4 regions of the Alkalilimnicola ehrlichii MLHE-1 genome follow, and region 4 is predicted to be linked to each of the others. Evidence: predicted binding sites of a transcription regulator. Region 4 holds the regulator's gene; each other region holds the start of a gene.

Region 1 (4,296 bases), 1.5 Mb from region 4:
GGCGATGGCCTCGCGCGAGGGGTTCTGCAGCCCCCGGCGCAGCCGCGCTGCTCCGGCGGCCGGGTCGAGGGCGTTGTCGGCATGGACCTGCGCACCCTGGCTATGAAGATTCATTGCCCCACCTCAGATGATGATGAGTTCCGCACGCAGCGCACCGGCCCGCTTCAGCGCCTCGAGGATGGAGACCAGATCCCCCGGCGCCGCGCCCACCCGATTGACCGCGTTGACGATCTCATCCAGCGTGGTGCCCGGACCGAAGACGAACATGGGGTTGGCCTGCTCCTCGATCTCGATGTCGGTCTGCGGCACCACCATGGTCTCGCCCTCGGTGAAGGGATCGGGCTGGACCACGAAAGGCGCCTCGGTAATGGTCACGGTAAGGCTGCCATGGGTGATGGCCGCCGGTCGCACCTTCACCTCGCTGCCAATGACCACCGATCCGGTGCGCGCGTTGACGATGACCCTGGCCGGTGCCTCCGCCGGAGTGACCCGGATCTCCTCCAGGTAGCTCATGAAACTGACCCGCTGGTTGGGGGTCTGCGGGGCCTGTACCCGGATGGAGACGGCGTCCTGGGCCTGGGCGGTATTCGGGCCCAGGGTCTCGTTGATGGCCTCCGCCACCCGGTGGGCGGTGGTGAAGTCGGGGGTGTTCAGATTGAGCACGATGTCGCCCTGCTGGGCGAAGGGGCTGCGCACCTCCCGCTCCACAGTGGCGCCGTTGGGGATGGTGCCGGCACTGGGGATGTTGACGGTGATGCGGGAGCCGTCCGCCCCCTCGGCGCCAAACCCGCCCACCAGCATATTGCCCTGGGCCATGGCGTAGACCTCGCCGTCGGCGCCACGCAGCGGGGTCATCAGCAGCGTGCCGCCGCGCAGGCTGTCGGCGTTGCCCAGCGAGGAGACGGTGATATCCAGGGTCTGGCCCTGGCGGGCAAAGGGCGGCAATTCGGCGGTGACCATCACCGCGGCCACGTTGTCCACCTGCATGTTCACGTTGTCGGGTATGGCGATACCCTGCGCCGCCAGCATGGAGCGGATGCTCTGGATGGTGAACGGGGCCTGGCTGGACTGATCACCGGTCCCGTCCAGCCCCACCACCAGGCCGTAGCCCACCAGTTGGTTGCTGCGCACGCCCTGAACCGAGGCGATGTCCTTGATCCGTTCGGCCTGGGCCAGTCCGCCCATCAGCAGGACGATGACGGCGAGCAGGCCGATCAAGGTCAGGCGGGTGGTCCCCCAATGTGCTTGTCGCATGATCCCCCCTCGGCGGCCTTACAACGGCCACCAGCGACTGTTGAACACCCGGGTCAGCCAGCCGGGGCGGTTGCTGTCGGCCAGCGCCCCGGTCCCCGTGTAGGCGATCTGGGCATTGGCCACGCGCAGCGACGAGACGGTATTGTCGGCGCCCACGTCATCGGGTCGCACAATGCCCGAGATGGTCACGTACTCCGCACCCTGATTGAGGGTCAGCTTCTTCTGCCCCTCGATGACCAGGTAGCCGTTGGGCATGGTATCGGTGACGATGGCGGTCAGGGTGCCGGTGAGCTGATTGCTCTGGTCGGCGGCCCCGTCTCCGCTGAAGCTGCGATCGGCCTGGGCGTCGAACTCCAGCGGCACCCCGCCACGGGTGGCACCACGGCCGGCCACGGTCGGTGCCGGCAACTCGGCGCTACTGCTCTTGGTCATGGAGCTGCTGTTGGACTTGCTGGCATCGGTGTTCTCTTCGAACAGCACGGTGATCACATCACCCACCCGCCGTGAGCGCCGGTCCTCGAACAGCCGTTGCTCACCGCCGGCCTGGTAGATGGCGCCGTTGTTCTGGCGCTCGGGCTCCGCGATCTCCGGCAGTGGCAGCGGCTTGGGGGCCTGGTCGGGCATGCCGGCGCACCCCGCCAGCGCGGTGACCGCCAGGGCCATGAACAGCCATTTGATGAGCCGGTGGTTCATCGCCGCGCTCCTTAGATGTTGTTGTTGATGAACTGCAGCATCTGGTCGGTGGACGAGATGGCCTTGGTGTTGGTCTCGAAGGCCCGCTGGGTCTCGATCATGTTGACCAGTTCCTCGGCAATGTTGACGTTGGAGCTCTCCAGCGCGCCCTGCAGGAGGGTACCGACACCGTCCAGGCCCGGGTCGCTGATCTGTGGCGGGCCGCTGGCGGCGGTCTCGCGGAACAGGTTGCCGCCCATGGCATCGAGTCCCGCCGGATTGATGAAGTCGGCCAGCTGGATGTTGCCGAGCTGCTGCGGATCGGCCTGACCGGGCAGGCGGGCGCTGACGGTGCCGTCACGGCCGATGGTGACGCTGACCGCGTCGTCCGGGATATTGATGGGCGGCTGCAGTTGGTAGCCGGAGGAGGTCACCATCTGGCCCTGGTCATCGACGTTGAAGCTGCCGTCGCGGCTGTAGGCGATCTCGCCATCGGGCATGAGGATCTGGAAGAAGCCGTCGCCCTCAATGGCGATATCCAGCGAGTTCTCGGTCTGCTGGATGTTGCCCTGCATGTGGATCTTTTCCGTGGAGGTGACCCGGACCCCGGTCCCCAGATTCAGCCCGGTGGGCAGAAGGGTGTCCTGGGTGCTCTGGCCGCCGGCTTGGCGGACCGTCTGGTAGATCAGGTCCTCGAAGTTGGCCCGGTCCTTCTTGAAGCCGGTGGTGTTGACGTTGGCCAGGTTGTTGGACACCACCTGCATACGCGTCTGCTGCGCATCCAGGCCGGTCTTGGCCACCCAAAGTGCTGGATTCATGGCATGTGCCTCCGTGGTGTCGGTTTCCTGCCGTTACCGGCTTGATTGCAAGATCGGGGCCATTTTCGGCACCCCCACCCGTCACTGCGAGCCCCCGCAGGGGGCGTGGCAGTCCAAGCCGGCGTGTGGATCGCCGCGGGCCTTCGGCCCTCTTGATGAACATGGCCAGACGCTGCGGGCGCCCCCTACCCTCACTGCGAGCGCGGCCCCACCCCCACCGTCACTGCGAGGAGGCGAAGCCGACGTGGCAGTCTACCGCCCTGGATCGCCACGGGCCTGCGGCCCTCGCGATGACGGGGGTGCCCCGTTCCTCGCTGATTCGCGCCCGCGCAGCGGGGCGGGGGGCTCGCGATGACGGGGGTGCCGCCTCCCCCACCCGTCACTGCGAGCCCCCGCAGGGGGCGTGGCAGTCCAGACGGCGTGTGACCTACCGCGTGGTCATTAGCTGTTGCGCAACAACTGGGCGCTGGTCTGGTCGTTCTCCTCGGCCGCCGTCATCATCTTGACGTAGGTCTCGAACTGGCGGGCGTGGTCGATCATCTTCACCAGCGCATCCACCATGTTGACGTTGCTACCCTCGTAGGCGCCGGAGACCAGGCGCACGCCGGCGTCCGCCTCGGCCTCCCCTCCATCCACCAGCCGGAACAGGCCGTCATTGTCCTTGCGCAGGTCCTGGAGAGCCGGGTCCACCAGCTTGAGCCGGTCCAACTCCACCCACTGGTCCGGATTCTGCCCGGCGGGAATGATGCTGAGGGTGCCGTCGGCCCCGATCTCGATCTCGTCCGCCGGCGGGATGGCCACCGGTCCGGCCTCACCCATGACCAGGTGCCCGTCACCGGTGGTCAACAAGCCGCCGTCGGCGATCTGCAGATCCCCCCGGCGGGTGTAGGCCTCACCCCCATCGGGGGCCTGAACCGCCAACCAACCGTCACCGTCAATGGCCACATCCAGCGCCCGCCCGGTCTGTACGATGCCGCCCTGGCGAAAGTCGCTGCCCACCGTGAGCGCCTCGGAGTAGGCCCGGGCATCGTGCCCCGGGCCGCGCACCGGCGCCGACATCAACGCGTCCAGGTCGGCGCGGAAGCCGGGCGTGTCCACGTTGGCCAGGTTGTGGTTATTGTGCTGCTGGGCCTCCAGGGTGTGCTTCGCCCCGGTCATGGCCAGGTAAACCAAGCGATCCATGGGTCTTGCCTCCCCGCCACCGGGTGTGAGCCCGGCATGGCGGTCATGCCTCATCAGCGGATGTTGAGGATTTCCTGGGTGATCTGGTCTTCGGTGCTGATCATCTTGGCGTTGGCGGAGAAGTTCCGCTGGGCAACGATCATCTTCACCAGCTGCTCCGAGATGTCCACGTTGGACTGCTCCAGGGCGCCGGATTCGATACTGCCGAAGTCCGAGGTCCCGGCGGTGCCGACCACCGGCTCACCGGCCTCGAAGGTGGCGACCCATTCGGTATCACCCACCGGCTGCAGGTTCTCCTGGCTGGGGAACTTGGTGACGCCCACCCGTCCGAGCACCTCCGACTGGCCATTGGTGAAGCGGGCGAAGATGG
Region 2 (4,296 bases), 950 kb from region 4:
AGGGCACGCGCCTGATCTCCGTGGTGCTGGGTACCGCCAGCGAGCAGGCGCGGGCGGATCAGACCCAGTCGCTGCTCAACTACGGCTTCCGTTTCTTCGAGACCCACCGGCTCTATGACGAGGGCGAGGAGCTGACCCGCACCCGGGTCTGGAAGGGCGATATGGAGGACCTCGGGGTGGGCATTGCCGATGAACTCTATGTGACCATCCCCCGCCGGCAGTACGAGAACCTGGAGGCTCGCCTGCGCCTGGACGAGCCGCTGATCGCCCCGATCGAGGCCGGACAGCCGGTCGGCCGCCTGATCATCCGGCTGCAGGGGGAGGTGATGCACGAGGAGCCCCTGCTGGCGCGGGAGACCGTGGCCGAGGGCAGCCTCTGGCGCCGGTTGGTGGACGATGTCCTGCTGCGATTCCAGTGACCGGAGCGGCCATGCGTGACATCTGCTATCTGAACGGCGAGTTCCTGCCCCTGGAGCGCGCCTGTATCTCGCCCATGGACCGGGGCTTCCTGTTCGGCGATGGCGCCTACGAGGTGGTCCCAGTCTACGGTGGCCGCCCCTTCCGGCTGCCGGCACACCTGCGCCGGTTGGACCAGACCCTGGCCGGTATCCGCCTGCCCAATCCCCATACCCATGAGCACTGGACCCGCCTGATCCACGAGCTGCTGGCGGCCGGCCGGTGGCGGGATGCGGGGGTCTACCTGCAGATCACCCGCGGGGTGCCCGAGCAGCGCGACCACGCCTTCCCGGAAGGGACCCGGCCCACTGTCTTCATGACGGCCTCGCCCCTGCCGACCCCGATGCCGCCGGACAGCGAGCAGGGCAAGTCCGCCGTCCGGCTCCAGGACAACCGCTGGGGGCGCTGCGATCTAAAGACCGTCGCCCTGCTGCCCAACGTGCTGCTGCGCCAGCAGGCGGTGGAGGCGGGCGCGGACGAGGCGCTGCTGCTGCGCGACGGCCAGCTCACCGAGGGGGCGGCCAGCAATGCCTTCGTGGTGTGCGAAAATAGAGTGAAGACGCCGCTGCAGGGGCCGGGCCTGCTGCCCGGGGTCACCCGCGACTTTGTCGTGGAGCTATTACGCGACCACGGCGTGGCCTGCGAGTGCACCACCATCAGCGCCGAGGAGCTGGCACGGGCCGATGAGATCTGGCTGACCAGCTCCACCAAGGAGCTGCTCCCGGTCACCCGGTTGGACGGCGAGCCGGTGGGCGACGGTCGCCCCGGACCGATGTGGCGGCGGACCCGAGCCTGGTTCGACGAGCACAAGGCGGCCTGGGCCGCCGGAGGCTGAGATGGTTCAGCAGTTCGACGAGGACAACACCCCCCTTGAGTTCCCCTGCCGCTTCCCGATCAAGGCCATGGGTCGTGCGGAGGCGGACATCGAGGCCCTGGTCCGGGCGGTGCTCACCGAGCACCTGGACCGCCCGGAGCAGGTGGAGTTGCGCGTCAGCGAGAGCCGCAACGGCCGTTTCGTCTCGGTCACCGCCACCATCACCGCCCACAGCCGGCCGCAACTGGATGCCATCTACCGCGCCTTGCATGCGGAAGAGGCCATCCTGATGACCCTCTAGGGAACCATGAACGAAAGCTTCGTTGTCATTGCGAACGCGCTTCCCACCGGCACTGCCAACGCGGCCCCGCCTCACCGTCACCGCTGGGGCGGGCCCGTCACCACCGCCACCGACGCCGCCACTCCCACGGCGACTGGCGGCGCTACTCCCACCGTGACTGGCGCCACCCCCAGCGCGACTGCGAGGAGCGAACCCGTCCCCACCGTTACGGCGAGCGGCGGCGTCACCCCCCACCGTCACGGCGAGGACCGGACCCGCCCCCACCCCCACTGTCACTGCGAGGAGGCGAAGCCGACGTGGCAGTCTACCGCTCTGGATCGCCGCGGGCCTTCGGCCCTCGCGATGACGGGTGGGGGATGTCTTCGGCCGTCGCGATGAGGGGCCGCCTTTGCCATGACGGTTTATTTTGCGCCTCGTTAAAGGTAGCTGTATAAGGAGTGCCTATGCCCCCGTCCCCGTTGACCGATATCCAGGTCCGCTACCTGGGCCGGCGCGACTACCGCGAGACCTGGTCCGCGATGCGCCGTTACACCGACGAGCGCGGCCCGGACACGCCGGACCAGCTCTGGGTGGTCTCCCACCCGCCGGTCTACACCCTGGGGCAGGCGGGACGGCGCGAACATATCCTCGACCCCGGTGAGATCCCGGTGGTGGAGACCGACCGGGGCGGCCAGGTCACCTACCACGGCCCGGGCCAGATCGTGCTCTACCCCCTGCTGGACCTGCGCCGCTGGGGCCTGGGCGTGCGCAGCCTGGTCAGCGCCCTGGAGCACACCGTGATCAGCCTGCTGGCGGGCTACGGGATTGCCTCCGAGGCGCGCGACGACGCCCCCGGCGTCTACGTGGAGGGTCGCAAGGTGGCGTCTGTGGGCCTGCGCGTGCGCCGCGGCTGCAGCTACCACGGCCTGGCCGTAAACGTGGATGTCGACCTGGAACCCTTCCTTCGCATCAATCCCTGTGGCTACCCCGGGCTCGAGGTCACCCGCCTGCTGGACCTGGGCGTGCCCACGCCCTACGAGCGCCTGGAGGCCGATCTGGCGCTGCACTGTCTGGAGGCGATCGTCGAGTACGGGAACGGCGGCGCGGCCTAACCAGGCGACCTTTATGCACCGGTTTGGTGCCCTTTCCCGCCAACGCCCCCGTCTAGTGCGCACCACGGCGCCTTTGTCCTGCGCAACGCCCTGAAACAGCGGGTGCTCTTCCCTGGCATGCAACTTGGATAGACGGAGTGGGTATAACGCCCTTCCGTGGACCACTGACATGCCGAGGTGACCATGAGCCGTACTTCCCTGCCCATCCTGCTGTTCGCGCTGGCGGCCCTGCTGGCCGCGCCGCTGGCGCTGGCGCATCCGCATCCCCATCCTCATGTACACGGGGGCTTCGGCCAGGGACTCCTGCACCCGCTGTTGGGGCTGGATCACCTGCTGGCAATGCTGGGCCTGGGGCTCTGGGCCGGCCAGCAAGGCGACCGGCGCAGCGCCCTGCTGTTGCCGGGCGCTTTCCTGCTCGCCATGCTCGTGGGCTTCGGGGTGGGGCTGGCCTCCGCACCGATGGTGGCGGTGGAGTTCGGCATTCTCGGTTCCCTGCTGGTGGTAGGCGGGCTGGTGGCCTGGGGCGGTCGCTTGCCCCTGGCCACCGGTATGGCCCTGGCCGCAGCCTTTGCCCTGTTTCACGGCCATGCCCACGGCGCCGAGATGGCCGCTGGCCTCTCCGGCCTGAGCTTCGGCGCGGGCTTCCTGCTGGCCAGTGCCGTCCTGCTCGCGGCGGGCGTGGGCCTGGAGCGCCTGGCCCGCCGGCAATTGCCGGCCCTGCCGCTGGCGCGGGGCGCCGGCGTGGGTATCGTGCTGGCCGGTCTCGTCCTCGTCGCACTGTTCTGAGCGCGGCGAGATGGCTGTCGCCCAACAAGCCTGGTCACCGGGGGCCGACCCGGCCCCCTCAGCAGCACCCGTGAGCCCGGGGTGGCGGGGGGCATTGCGGCTGGACTTCGCCCGGCGGGGTGAACGCACCGCCCTGGTGCGACGACGCCACCAAGGGCCGCTGGTGGTCCAGCGCACCTTCCACCCGGAGGGCGCGCCCTGCCACGCCTACCTGCTTCACCCCCCTGGGGGGTTGGTGGGTGGCGATGAACTGGACCTCTCCGTGGAGGTGGGCGAGGGCGCCCACGCCCTGATGACCACCCCCGGGGCGGCCAAGTTCTACCGCTCCTCGGGCGACTGGTCCATCCAGCGGCAGGTTTTCCGGTTGGCCCCGGGCGCCACATTCGAGTGGCTGCCCATGGAGACCATCCTCCACGGGGGCAGCCGTAGCCGGCTGATCAACCGCTTCGAGTTGGCCGAAGGCGCCCGCCTGATCGCCTGGGAGATGGTGGCCCTGGGCCGTCCGGGGAGTGGTGACCACTTCCCCAGGGGCGTGCTGGATCAGCGGCTGGCGGTGAATTGCGAGCAAATGCCCCTGCTGCGGGAGCGCCTCTCCCTGAATGCCGACGACCCCCTCCGCACCGCCCCCTGGGGGCTGCAGGGCCAGGCGGTGTTCGCCACCCTGCTGGCGTCGCCCGCCCCGGACGGCCTGGAGCACGACCTGCGGGACGCCCTGCAGGTGCCACCCGGCGTCCGGATGGGGGCGACCCGGTGCCCGGAGGGGCTATTGGCAGTGCGCGTGCTGGGGCCCGGCGTGGAACCGGTGCGCAAGACCCTGGAACAGGCCTGGCGCACTATCCGCGAGCCCG
Region 3 (4,296 bases), 1.5 Mb from region 4:
CGCGGCCAGCGCATGGGACTGTTCGCCGGCTCCGGCGTGGGCAAGAGCGTGCTGCTGGGCATGATGACCCGCTACACCAACGCCGATGTGGTGGTAGTGGGGCTGATCGGCGAGCGGGGCCGGGAGGTCAAGGAGTTCATCACCGACATTTTGGGTGACGAGGGGCTGGCCCGGTCCGTGGTGGTGGCCTCACCGGCGGACAAATCCCCGCTCATGCGCCTGCACGGGGCCATGTTGGCCACCAGTATCGCCGAGTACTTCCGCGACCAGGGCCTGAATGTGTTGCTGCTGATGGACTCGCTCACCCGCTACGCCCAGGCCCAGCGCGAGATCGGCCTGGCCATCGGTGAGCCGCCCACCACCAAGGGCTATCCGCCGTCCGTGTTCGCGCTGCTGCCGCGGTTGGTGGAGCGGGCCGGCAACGGGCCGGACGACGGCGGCTCGATCACCGCCTTCTACACCGTGCTCACCGAGGGCGACGATCAGCAGGACCCCATCGCCGATGCCGCCCGCGCCATCCTTGATGGTCACCTGGTGCTGTCGCGCCAGCTGGCCGACGCCGGCCACTACCCGGCCATCGATATCGAGGCCTCGGTGAGCCGGGCCATGATCAACATCACCGAGCGGGGCCACCAGCGCCTGGCGCAGCGCTTCCGCCAGCTCTGGTCCACCTACCGGGAGAACCAGGACCTGATCAGCGTCGGGGCCTACCAGAAGGGCAGCGACCCGCGGGTGGACGAGGCCATTGCCATCATGCCGCGGCTGCGCGCCTTCCTGCAGCAGGATGTCTCCACGGCGGTGAACTTTGGCGAAAGCCTGGAGCAGCTCTTCGGATTGCTCAGCGATCAGGCCCAGACCGGGGGCGGCAATGGCTGACAGGGTGAATTGTCGGAGTCATAATAAGGGTTAAGTCGGCGCCCGCCGACGGGGAGGCGAGATGAACCGTTCCGCACGCCTGCAACCGGTGCAACGCCTGGCCGGCGACAAGGCCGACGAGGCCGGCCAGCGCCTGGCCGAGGCCCGTCAGGATCTCGACAGCCAGCGCCAGCAGCTGCGCCAACTGTTGACCTTCCGCCAGGAGTACGCCGAGCAGTTGCAGGGACAGAGCGGGGGCATCAACGCCGCGCGCCTGCGCGACTACAATGCCTTCATATCCCGCATCGATCAGGCCATCCAACAGCAGCACCAGGTGGTGGCTCAGGCCAAACGCCGGGTGAACGCGCAGCGCCAGGACTGGCTCGAGGCCTACAGCCATTCCCGGGCGGTGGGCCGGGTGGTGGACCGCTTCCGCGACGAGGAGCGCCGCGAGCAGGAGCGGCGCGAGCAGTTGCAACTGGACGAACTGGCCCGGCGCACCTACAGCAACCCGCTACTCGGCTCCTGAGCCGGAACAAAGGCCTTAGGGATCGCCACGTCGCTGCGCTCCTCTTGAAGAACTTGACTGTGCCGGCAGCGGAAGGTCGCCCCCACCGTCACTGCGAGGAGGCGAAGCCGACGCGGCAGTCTACCGCCCTGGATCGCCACGGGCCTTCGGCCCTCGCGATGACGGGGGGAGGGGCCACCCCGTCACTGCGAGGAGGCGAAGCCGACGCGGCAGTCTACCGCCCTGGATCGCCACGGGCCTTCGGCCCTCGCGATGACGGGGGGAGGGGCCACCCCGTCACTGCGAGGAGCGAAGCGACGCGGCAGTCTACCCCTCTGGATCGCCACGGGCCTTCGGCCCTCGCGATGACGGGGAGGAGGTGGCGGCCCTCGCGATGACGGGGGAAAGCCTTCGGCCCTGGCGATGCCAGGGATGCCCCGTTCCTCGTTGATTCGGGCCCGCGTAGCGAGGAGTGGGGCTCACGATGACGCGTGCGCCGTCCCCGGGTAGACGGCATTGGCCCCGATATTGCTTTTCTTCCCGTAACGGACAATACCGGCAACCACGCCGGTCCACCACGGTACTGAGACTGGAGAGCACCCACCGTGACCACACCTGTCGACATGCCGCGGGCCGAACCGGCGGCGGGCCCGCCTGATCTGCTGCAGATTCTGCTGGATCAGGCCGCCGAGGGCGACGGCGAGTTCATAGACGCGCTGCTGGCAACGGACGCCTTTGGTGACCTGGACAAGGCCGAGGCCAAGACCCTGTTGGAGGATCCGGACCGGCTGGCCGGGTGGGCCGAGGAGTTGCCGGAGGGTGGCAAACTGCTGCCGCTGGTGTTGGCGGCCCTGGCGGAAAAGCAGGCCGATGGCGAGGCCCTGGAGGCGCGCAGCGGTCGGGGTGCCGAGGCACGGCGGGCCGGTGAGATACCAGCACTGCCGCTTTGGGCCCTGCACGATCTGATCCCCCGGGACGAGGACCCGGCGGAGTTGCTGAACCTGCTGCAGACCACCGGGCGCATGCTGGACCCGGTGGGGGCCGGCGAGGGGTTGCGCGACGCGGTGGCCGATGCCATGAAGGGGCGCACGGCGACCAGCACCGAGCGGGCCGAGGCCCTGCTGCAGCAGACCCTGGCCCAGGAGAAGGGCGAGCGTGAAGGCGAAGGGCGAAACCCGGCCCAGCCGCAGGCCCAGGCCCGTGCCGATGCAGGCATCGGTTTCTCCGGGTTGCTGGCGGCGGGTGAGTCCAACGGCACCTCCCGGCCCGGTGCCCAGCCGATTCAACAGGCACTGCCCGGTTTCCAGCTCGCCACCCCGGCCAATCAGCCGGGCTTTGGCCGGGCGCTGGGTGAGCGCATGGTGATGATGATCCAGCAGCAGATCCAGCAGGCGCGTATTCGCCTGGATCCGCCGGGGCTGGGCCCGCTGGACATCAATATCGCTACCCAGGATGAGCGCACCACCATCCAGATAACCGCCCAGCAGGCTAGTGCCCGCGAGGCAGTCGAGTCCGAACTGCCGCGGCTGCGCCAGATGCTCGCCGAGCAGGGGCAGGGCGAGGTGGACGTGGATGTCTCGGAGCGTCAGGACGAGGGCTTCTGGGCGCAGGGCCAGGCGGCCGGGCTGTTAAATGCCGGCGGCCCGGGTGACCCCGAGGCCGGTGACGGGGCAGCGGCCGACGCCCCGGCGCAACGGCTGCAACCACAGGGCCTCGTCGACCATTACGCCTGACGCGCCCCGCCGTCACTGCGAGGAGCGAAGGGGCGCGGCAGTCCAAGCCGGGGTGTGGATCGCCGCGTCGCTGCGCTCCTCGCGATGACGGGGGTGGTGTCTCCCCCGCCGTCGGCGTGGTGCCTCCCCTCCCCCACCGTCACTGCGAGGAGGCGAAGCCGACGCGGCAGTCTACCGCTCTGGATCGCCACGGGCCTGCGGCCCTCGCGATGATGGGGGGAAGCCTTCGGCCCCTGTCCTGCGCCGCTTGAACTCCCGCGCCTTGCCCCAATCTAAGCCCTAGGATAATTTGAACGGCCGCTCCGGCACCCCCCTCGCCGGAGTGCGGTTTGGGCTGCTTACATAACCGGGAGATCAAGCGACGATGAAGCGCATAGGGCTCTTTCTGCTCACTAACCTGGCGATCCTGGTGGTCCTGGGTGTGGTGTTGTTCATCCTGCAGGCCGTGTTCGGGGTGCGGACCCTGGATGAGGCCGGTGTGGGTCTGGACTATACGGGGTTGCTCATCATCGCCGCGGTGATCGGTTTCGGCGGCTCGTTCATCTCCCTGGCCATGTCCAAGTTCATCGCCAAGCGGATGACCGGGGCCCGCGTTATCGAAAAGCCGCGCAGCGAGGCCGAGCAGTGGCTGGTGGATACCGTGCGCCGCTTTGCCCGCCAGGAGGGCATCGGTATGCCGGAGGTGGCGATCTACGACGCCCCGGACATGAACGCCTTTGCCACCGGGGCCCGGCGCAATAACTCCCTGGTGGCGGTGAGCACCGGCCTGCTGCAGAGCATGACCCGGGACGAGGCCGAGGCGGTGATCGGCCACGAGATCGCCCACATCAGCAACGGCGATATGGTCACCCTGACCCTGATCCAGGGGGTGGTGAACACCTTTGTGGTCTTCTTCTCGCGCATCATCGGCCATTTCGTCGACCGCGTGGTATTCAAGACCGAGCAAGGGCACGGCCCGGCCTATTTCATCACCTCCATCTTCGCCCAGATCGTGCTGGGCATCCTCGCCTCGGTGATCGTCATGTGGTTCTCCCGTCAGCGGGAGTACCGGGCCGATGCCGGTGGCGCCAAGCTGGCCGGGCGCGACAAGATGATAGCCGCGCTGGAGCGGCTAAAGCGCTCGGTGGACCAGGAGCACCTGCCGGACCAGCTGGAGGCCTTCGGCATCAACGGCAACCGCGGTGGCGGCATGAAGGAGTG
Region 4 (4,296 bases):
GCCCCCCGACCCGGAGATCCCCACGCGCGAGCGGGCCGACTACTTCATGGAGGGGTTCACCATCCACGCTGCGGACGCGACGGGCCGCTGGCAGTACCGACTGAGCGCGGACGACCTCTACCACTTTCCCGAACGCGGGGTCTGGTCCTTCGCCCGGCCGGAGGTGGAGATGTTCGCCGAGGCCGGCGCCAATTGGTACGGTAGCGCGCCCCGGGGCAGCGCGTGGGACCAAGGCCAGCGGGTCCTGCTGCACGAGGAGGTCCGGTTCTGGCGACCCGAGAGCGCCGTCAACCGGCCGCTGGAACTGGAGACCCGCGAGCTGTGGTTCTACCCCGGTGACGACCGGGTGGAGACAGAGGCGCACGCCGTGCTACGCCAGGACACCTCCTACACCGAGGGCGTGGGGGCCCGAGCTTGGCTGGACCAGCAAAGGATCGAATTGCAATCCGAGGTCAGAGGACACCATGAACTGCCATAACCGCGCCGCCACCTTGCTGGCCGGCCTGCTCTGTCTGCTGCTGGCCACCGGGGGGCAAGCCCGTACCCCCGACCGCGACCGGCCCATTGATCTGGAGGCCGACCGCGCCGAGATCGACAACGTCCGCGGCATCAGCACCTACACCGGCGCTGTCGTGTTGACCCAGGGCAGCCTGGTCATCACCGGCGATCGCATGGTTGTGCACACCCGCGACGTGGAGGGGCGCCGCGTTCTGGACCGGGTGGAGGTGGCGGGCGGCCCGGCCACCTACGAGCAACTGCCCCCGGGGCAAACCGACACGGTGCATGCCGAAGCCCCGCGCATGGAGTACCACAGTCGCGGGCCGCAGCGCCTGCACCTGTCCGGAGGGGCCGAACTCTGGCAGCGGGAGAACCGCATGTCCGGCGACGAGATCCGCGTCAATCTGGAGACCCAGGAGGCAGTGGTCGAGGGCCGGGAGGACCGGCGCACCCGCACCATCTTCTACCCGGCGGAGGAGCGGGACGAGGAATGAGCCGCCTGGAGGCCAAATCGCTGGTCAAGCGCTATCGCGGCCGCACCGTGGTCGAGGAGGCCTCACTCACCGTGGATGCCGGTGAGATCGTCGGCCTGCTGGGGCCCAACGGCGCCGGCAAGACCACCTGCTTCTACATGGTGGTGGGCCTGGTGCGGGCCGATGGCGGTCAGATCCTGCTCAACGGCGAGGACATCACTGCCCTGCCGATGCACGCCCGCGCCCGCAAGGGCATCGGCTACCTGCCCCAGGAGGCCTCGGTCTTTCGCAAGATGACCGTGGCCCAGAACATCATGGCCATCCTGGAGACCCGACCGGACCTGGACCGTCGGGCCCGAAGGGAGCAGCTACAACAACTCCTGGACGAATTCCATGTGCCGCACCTGGCAGACCAGTCCGGCATCAGCCTCTCCGGCGGCGAGCGCCGGCGGGTGGAGATCGCCCGGGCCCTGGCCGCCAACCCGCAGTTTATCCTGCTCGACGAGCCCTTCGCCGGCGTCGACCCCATCTCGGTGGTCGATATTCAGCACATCATCCGGCAGCTCACCGAGCGCGGCATCGGTGTACTGATCACCGATCACAACGTCCGTGAGACCCTGGGCATCGTGGAACGGGCCTACATCCTCAGCCAGGGCCGGGTCATCGCCCGCGGCAGCGCGGAGGAGGTCCTCGCCAACCAGGCGGTGCGCGAGGTCTACCTGGGCGAGCATTTTCGGCTATAGGCGCCATTCCGCTGTAAACTAGGGGCATCCAGACCCGCGTGACGGGTCGCTTCCGACGCCATCGGGCGGCGACGATTAAAGAGATCCATGACAAGACATCGCATTCACACTTCAAAAGAACCGGATGGGGGGCACCCCCTTTGGCAACGGTCATGAAACAATCGCTGCAACTTCGACTCGGGCAGCAACTCACTATGACGCCACAGCTGCAACAGGCCATCCGCCTGCTGCAGCTCTCCACCCTGGATCTGCAGATGGAGATCCAGCAGCAGCTCGAGTCCAACGTCATGCTGGAACTCGCCGAAGAGGACCAGCAGGAGACCGAACAGCGCACCGAAGAGGGCGAGACCCAGGACACGGAGGGCGAGCGCGGGGACGAGGCCAGCACCGAGGAGGCCACCGAGGCCGGGACCGCGGGCGAGGAGACCGCCGCCCAGGAGCAGGCCGACATCCCCGAGGACCTGCCGCTGGACTCCAATTGGGATGACATCTACGACGGCAGCACCCCCTGGAGCCAGCCGGACAGCGAGGACGAGGACCGCGACCCCTACGCCAACCGCTCCGGTGGCGGTGAAACCCTGCACGACCACCTGACCTGGCAGGCGGAGCTCACCCCCTTCACCGATCGGGACGCGGCCATCGCACAGGTCATCATCGACTCCGTGCGCGACGACGGCTACCTGGGCGCCGGCATCGAGGAGTTGATCTCCGCCCTGCCGGCGGAGTGGGCCGTGGAGCCCGATGAGGTCGAGGCGGTGCTCCGGCGCATCCAGCACTTCGACCCGGTGGGCGTGGCCGCCCGCGATCCGCGTGAGGCGCTGCTCATCCAGCTCGAGCAGCTGCCGCCGGACACCCCACTGCTGCCCGAGGCCCGGCGCCTGGTGGATCTGCACCTGGACATGCTGGTACAGCGCCAGTACGCCCAACTCTGTCGGCGCATGAAGCTCAATCAGGACCAGCTTCGCGAGGTCCTGGGCCTGATCCAGACCCTCGATCCGCGGCCGGGCTCGCAAATCGGTGGCGACGAGACCCAGTACGTGGTCCCCGACGTGGTGGTCCGGCGCAGCGACGGCCGCTGGCAGGTGGAGCTCAATCCCGCGACCGCCCCCCGGCTGCGGGTCAACAGCTATTACGCCAGCCTGATCAAACGCGCCGACAACAGCAGCGACAACACCACCCTGCGCAACCACCTGCAGGAGGCGCGCTGGTTCATCAAGAGCCTGCTTAGCCGCAACGACACCCTGCTCAAGGTCGCCCGCTGCATCGTCGAGCGCCAGCAGGGCTACTTCGACCACGGCGAAGAGGCCATGCAGCCGTTGGTCCTGCGCGAGGTGGCCGAGGCGGTGGACATGCACGAGTCCACCATCTCCCGGATCACCACCCGCAAGTACATGCACACCCCGCGGGGCACCCTGGAGTTCAAGTACTTCTTCTCCAGCCATGTGCAGACGGTGGACGGCGGCGAGTGCTCCGCCACCGCCATCCGTGCCCGCATCCGGCGTCTGATCGCCGATGAGAACCCCACCAAACCACTCAGTGACAGTCGTATTGCCAATATCCTCCAGGAGGAGGGCATAAACGTGGCAAGACGGACCGTAGCCAAGTATCGTGAGGCTATGGCCATCGCGTCCTCGTCAGAGCGCAAGCGACTGGCCTGAATCGCAACGTTGAAAGGAGGCGGCATGCAAATACAGATCACCGGTCACCACGTGGATGTCACGGATGCCCTGAAGGCCTATGTACGGGAGAAATTCCAGCGCCTGGAGCGCCATTTCGATAACGTGGTGGACAGCCACGTGATCCTCTCGGTGGAAAAACTCCGGCAGAAGGCCGAGGCCAATCTGCTGATCAGCGGCAACCGGCTGCACGCGGAGACCACCGACGAAGACATGTACGCCGCCATCGACGGCATGATCGACAAGCTTGACCGCCAATTGGTCAAGCACAAGGAGAAGGTCACCGACCACCACCGCCGCGAGGGGGCTGCTCAGAAGGCGGGAGCGGGCGCAGGGGCCGCGGAGTAGACACTCAACCATCGGCCGGTGACCGCCGTCGCGGTCACCGGCCCCGGGCTGAACGACACCATGAAAATCGCCGAACTCATCACTCCGGACCGCATCCGTTGCGACGCCGAGGTCAGCAGCAAGAAGCGCGTGCTGGAACAACTCAGCGACCTGCTGACTGCGGATGACACCACACTGGCCTCCACCCAGGTCTTCGACCGGCTGGTGGCGCGGGAACGGCTGGGCAGCACCGGCCTGGGCCACGGCGTTGCCCTGCCCCACGCCCGCATGGAGGGCATCGAGCAGGCGCGGGGTGCCATGATCCGCCTCGACCAGGGGGTGGACTTCGACGCCTTCGACCGGGAGCCGGTGGATCTGCTGTTTGCGCTGGTGGTCCCCGAGCACTTCACCGACGAGCATCTGCAGATCCTCGCCGACCTGGCGGAGATGTTCAGCGACAGCGGCCTGTGCGAACAGCTTCGCGCCACCACAGACCCCACACGCCTGCACCGGCTGCTATCGGAGTGGCAGGGCAGCGAAACGGCCGGCTAACACCGACCGCCCCGAGCGGCGGTCGGT

The links. Region 4 encodes sigma-54, which starts transcription at its own class of promoters, with help from an activator protein. Its sites were predicted from a motif close to TGGCANGNTNCNTGCTT; they were not measured.
Region 1: the regulator sigma-54 is predicted to act here: its motif matches at 2,790-2,806, upstream of flgG (flagellar basal-body rod protein FlgG).
Region 2: the regulator sigma-54 is predicted to act here: its motif matches at 2,776-2,792, upstream of MLG_RS00890 (HupE/UreJ family protein).
Region 3: the regulator sigma-54 is predicted to act here: its motif matches at 1,881-1,897, upstream of MLG_RS14705 (flagellar hook-length control protein FliK).

The regions. Positions count from the first base shown of each region.
Region 1 is NC_008340.1:1,014,092-1,018,387, reverse strand. It holds gene flgJ (flagellar assembly peptidoglycan hydrolase FlgJ) at 1-114, opposite strand, end outside; gene MLG_RS04640 (flagellar basal body P-ring protein FlgI) at 124-1,254, opposite strand; gene flgH (flagellar basal body L-ring protein FlgH) at 1,273-1,947, opposite strand; gene flgG (flagellar basal-body rod protein FlgG) at 1,959-2,744, opposite strand; gene MLG_RS04625 (flagellar basal body rod protein FlgF) at 3,186-3,926, opposite strand; gene MLG_RS04620 (flagellar hook protein FlgE) at 3,980-4,296, opposite strand, start outside.
Region 2 is NC_008340.1:208,278-212,573, forward strand. It holds gene MLG_RS00870 (D-alanyl-D-alanine carboxypeptidase family protein) at 1-419, shown strand, start outside; gene MLG_RS00875 (D-amino acid aminotransferase) at 431-1,291, shown strand; gene MLG_RS00880 (YbeD family protein) at 1,293-1,571, shown strand; gene lipB (lipoyl(octanoyl) transferase LipB) at 2,015-2,662, shown strand; gene MLG_RS00890 (HupE/UreJ family protein) at 2,846-3,448, shown strand; gene MLG_RS00895 (urease accessory protein UreD) at 3,459-4,296, shown strand, end outside.
Region 3 is NC_008340.1:795,536-799,831, forward strand. It holds gene fliI (flagellar protein export ATPase FliI) at 1-876, shown strand, start outside; gene fliJ (flagellar export protein FliJ) at 938-1,384, shown strand; gene MLG_RS14705 (flagellar hook-length control protein FliK) at 1,969-3,096, shown strand; gene htpX (protease HtpX) at 3,461-4,296, shown strand, end outside.
Region 4 is NC_008340.1:2,530,924-2,535,219, forward strand. It holds gene lptC (LPS export ABC transporter periplasmic protein LptC) at 1-478, shown strand, start outside; gene lptA (lipopolysaccharide transport periplasmic protein LptA) at 465-992, shown strand; gene lptB (LPS export ABC transporter ATP-binding protein) at 989-1,714, shown strand; gene MLG_RS11300 (RNA polymerase factor sigma-54) at 1,867-3,372, shown strand; gene hpf (ribosome hibernation-promoting factor, HPF/YfiA family) at 3,397-3,738, shown strand; gene ptsN (PTS IIA-like nitrogen regulatory protein PtsN) at 3,799-4,269, shown strand.